DNA from 2 places in the Rahnella sp. Larv3_ips genome. Region 2 is predicted to be linked to the other one. Evidence: predicted binding sites of a transcription regulator. Region 2 holds the regulator's gene; the other holds the start of a gene.
What was found. Region 2 encodes PurR, which represses purine synthesis genes. Its sites were predicted from a motif close to CANGCAAACGTTTGCNTG; they were not measured.
Positions count from the first base shown of each region.

Region 1 (2,207 bases), on a different contig from region 2:
GCGATAGATTTCCAGTGCAGGAAGGAATGCACAATGGTGCTGGCACTGATTTTTCCGCTGGCAATAGGCGCCATCACTCCGACAGTCAGAATGATAATGCCGATGGTCAGGCCGTATTTTTCTATCCAGGGGAAGAAGTTGTTCAGCGGCGTGATACGTACCGTCAGCAGGAAAAACATCGCGATAGTCACCGCGCTGTTGTGACTGATAATGCCGAGCCCGGCAAACACCAGTAAGATCAAAAGGGTTGGATCGAGAAAAGCCATAGCGTTCCCTGCGTTTTCCTGTCAGGAAGTAAAAAAGGCTCCGGGGAGCCTTTTGAATCGGTCATTGATTATTGAACAGTTTTTGCAGCCAGACCAGAACTGAATAGCCTGCATTTGGCAGAATCAGCGGCTGGCGAAGGTGTTGCACTGATCGGGATTACCAGTATCGAAACCGCGCTTGAACCAGGTATACCGCTGCTGAGATGTGCCGTGCGTAAAGCTGTCCGGCACCACGCGCCCCTGGCTTTGCTGTTGCAGACGGTCATCGCCGATCGCCTGCGCGGCGTCCAGCGCCTCTTTCAGATCGCCCTCTTCAAGCACATTTTGTTGCTGCATGGCATGGCCCCAGACGCCGGCGTAGCAGTCAGCCTGGAGTTCCATTTTCACCGACAGCTGATTCACCGCCGCCTGCGATGCGCCCTGCTGCATCTCGCGCACCTTGCGTTCAATGCCCAGCAGATTTTGTACGTGATGGCCGACTTCGTGCGCCACGACGTAACCCTGTGCAAAATCACCGCCCGCGCCCAGTTTGTTCTGCAGTTCCTGATAGAAGGAGAGATCGATATACACCGTGCTGTCCGCCGGGCAGTAGAACGGCCCCATCACCGACTGGCCGGTACCGCAGCCGGTGCGGGTTGCGCCACGGTACATCACCAGTTTCGGTTCGCGGTAAGTCATCCCCTGTTTCTGGAAGATTTCTTTCCAGGTGTCTTCCGTAGAAGCGAGGATCACCGAGGTGAATTTCGCCTGCTCATCATCTTTCGGGCTGATGGATTGCGATTGTGTCTGCTTTTGCACACCACCTGACTGCCCGCCATCGATAAGCGGTGTCAGATCAATGCCGTAATAACCGGCGACCAGCACCACGATAATAATCACGATGCCACTTTTCCCACGGATCGGCAGACGCATTCCGCCACCGCCCGGACCACCACCGGAGTTGGATCCCTGTCCGCGTCTGTCTTCCACATTGTCGCTTTCGCGACGCCCTTGCCAACGCATACTCCACCTCCAGACTGTTTTTATAAAGACTAGCCAGCGCGCGCGGTTAATACCATCCGCGCAAGGACGTAATTTTAGGTCAGAAGGCATTAAATGAAATAAAACAGTGGGGAAAAGGGGAAATTAAATGTGCAGGAAGAAATCGGGTGGCACAAATACCACCCGGTTTGATACAGCCCCGCTACGTAAACGATTGCGCGTCAGGGCTGAAAACTGACTGACGATCAGTCCAGTTTCACACCGATGCGGCGAGCAACTTCTTCGTAGGCTTCGATCAGGCCACCCAGACTCTGGCGGTAGCGATCTTTATCCATCTTGTTCAGGGTTTCTTTATCCCACAGGCGGCTGCCATCTGGCGAGAATTCATCACCCAGTACGACTTCACCGTTGAACAAACCGAACTCGAGTTTGAAATCGACCAGAATCAGACCGGCATCATCAAACAGTTTGGTCAGCACGTCGTTGGCTTTGTAGCTCAGCTCTTTCATCCGTGCCAGATGCTCTTCGTTCACCCAACCGAAGGTTTTGCAGTAAGACTCATTGATCATCGGATCATGCATCGCATCGTTTTTCAGGAACAGATCGAACAACGGTGGATTGAGTACCAGACCTTCTTCAATGCCCAGACGTTTTACCAGCGATCCTGCAGCACGGTTACGGATAACGCATTCAACCGGGACCATATCCAGTTTTTTCACCAGCACTTCGTTGTCAGACAGCAGGCGTTCCATTTGTGTAGGAATACCGGCTTCTTCCAGCTTAGCCATGATGAAATGGTTAAATTTGTTGTTAACCATGCCTTTACGGTCGAACTGCTCAATACGCTGACCATCCAGTGCTGACGTATCGTTGCGGAATTCCAGCACCAGCAGGTCCGGGTTTTCTGTGGTGTAGACGGTTTTCGCCTTGCCGCGATACAACTCAGCTAACTTTTGCATC
Region 1 is NZ_MJIB01000005.1:539,530-541,736, forward strand. Features, by position in the region: gene ED901_RS11425 (DUF441 domain-containing protein) at 1-266, opposite strand, end outside; gene ED901_RS11430 (neutral zinc metallopeptidase) at 390-1,268, opposite strand; gene purC (phosphoribosylaminoimidazolesuccinocarboxamide synthase) at 1,493-2,206, opposite strand.
Region 1: the regulator PurR is predicted to act here: its motif matches at 1,451-1,468, upstream of ED901_RS11430 (neutral zinc metallopeptidase).

Region 2 (2,207 bases):
CGCGATATGGGTTTTATGGACTGGCACTGTGTCGTCAGCCCTCAGCATCCGCTTGCGCAGCTCTCCGGCGCGCTGAACGATGATCAACTGCGGCCTTATCCGGCGCTGTGTCTGGAGGATACTTCGCGCACCTTACCCAAACGTGATACCTGGACGCTGGATAATCAGCGGCGCCTGGTCGTGCCTGACTGGACTTGCGCGCTGGAGTGTCTGAGCGAAGGTTTATGCGTAGGGATGATGCCGGTTCATCGCGTGAGTCATCAGATTGAACAGCAAAAATTACAGGTTCTGGCGCTGGAGAATACCTTCCCTGACAGCCCGTGTTGCCTGACGTGGGATCAGAGTAACTCCTCTCCTTCGCTGGCCTGGCTGCTGGAATACATGGGCGATACAGAAACGATGAATCAGGAATGGTTACGGGATTAGAAAATAAACATCCACCTCTCCGGGAGGCGGATGTTTACTGGTGTTATAAATGTTTGGTCAGAACGTAACTCTTACGCCCGCATTGGCCTGCCAGGAGTCAATACCCTCATCGTCGCTGCTTAAACGCTGCTGATACCGGAAGCCAGTATTGACCGGGACGAGAAAAAACGCCTGCACAGGCAGGCGTCAGATTTTTGTTAACGGCGATAATCGCGGAAAGGGCCGTCGGCTACTGAACGGCGCTCGACCAGTTTGGGATGAACCTCAATGGTCTGTGATTCTTCACGTTTACTGATAATTCTGTCCAGCAGCATGGTAAACGCCATTTCGCCCAGACGCTCTTTCGGCTGATGCACAGTGGTTAACGCCGGAGAGAAATAACGCGCATTTCGCACATTGTCATATCCGATCACCGAAATATCCTGCGGTACGCGTAAACCGAGCTCATCTGCGGCACAGATAGCCCCCATCGCCATCACATCACCGCCACAGAAAACAGCAGTAGGGCGCTGTTTCTGCATCAGGATTTTGTGCATCGCCTGATAACCCGATTCCGGTTCGAAATCACCCTGAACCACCCACTCTTCGCGCAGAGGAATGTTAGCTTCGTTCAGCGCCTTGACGAAACCCTGGAAACGACCACCACCGGTATTACGTGCCAGTTGCCCTGGGATCACGCCAATATCACGATGCCCGCGTTCAATCAGATAACGACCGGCCATATAACCGCCTTCGAAGGCGTTATCGATAATGCTGTCAGTGAAGTTTTTGCGCGCCTCGCCCCAGTCCATGACGACCATCGGAATGGAGCGGTATTCTTCCAGCATATTCAGCAGTTCATCCGGATATTCCGCGCACATTACCAGCAAGCCGTCGACGCGTTTTTGCGCCAGCATTTGCAGATAGGCCTGCTGTTTCTCCAGATTATTATGCGAGTTACACAAAATCAGCGTGTAGCCTTTGGAGAAACAGCTGTTTTCAACGGCTTCAATGACTTCGGCAAAGTAGGGCGCTTCACTTGAGGTCGCCAGCAGGCCAATGGTTTTGGTGTTATTGACCTTCAGGCTGCGCGCAACGGCGCTTGGCGAGTAGTGAAGCTCTTTGATAGCCAGCAGAACCGCGGTTTTGGTGTCTTCGGCGACGAAACGTGTTTTATTGATGACGTGCGACACGGTTGTGGTGGAAACGCCAGCGCGCTTAGCGACATCTTTAATCGTTGCCATGTAAACAATGACTCCTGAACTCACGTGTTTCAGCACGTTAGCATTATGTTAATCGTTTGCTTGCGTGGATTTCACTGCGGGCTTTTAAAAAGGCAGTGAAATCGTTGGGTGGATTCGTCAGAGTGAGGCGCAAAACGCTCTCGGGTGAAATCGACCGGCACACAGGCGTGGTAACCGACAATTTTCTCTTATAATGCAGCAAAGTGGAAGTGTTATTGTGGAATATCGCGCATGAATCAACGCGGGATTTTAGCGATGAAGTATGAGAAAATGCGTTGGCACACATTTTATGTGGCTTAATGAAACGCCACAATTGATCCGTAAGGGGGTTTTATGGACAGTAATCTGAAATTGTCGTTGATTACCACCGTTTGCGCGTTGCTTATGATTATCGCTTTCAGCTTCACCGCAGTGATGAACTAAAAGCTCTGTCATCGGGCAACAAAAAGGGCGAACCCTTATACAGGGATCGCCCTTTTCAATTTTTGCACACTGACCCTTTTCGCCGACATTCTTCCCTGCACAAACGCTTCGTTAAATGCTATTCAGTGATGATTA
Region 2 is NZ_MJIB01000004.1:1,322,240-1,324,446, reverse strand. Features, by position in the region: gene punR (DNA-binding transcriptional activator PunR) at 1-426, shown strand, start outside; gene purR (HTH-type transcriptional repressor PurR) at 624-1,649, opposite strand; gene ED901_RS08405 (YnhF family membrane protein) at 1,983-2,072, shown strand.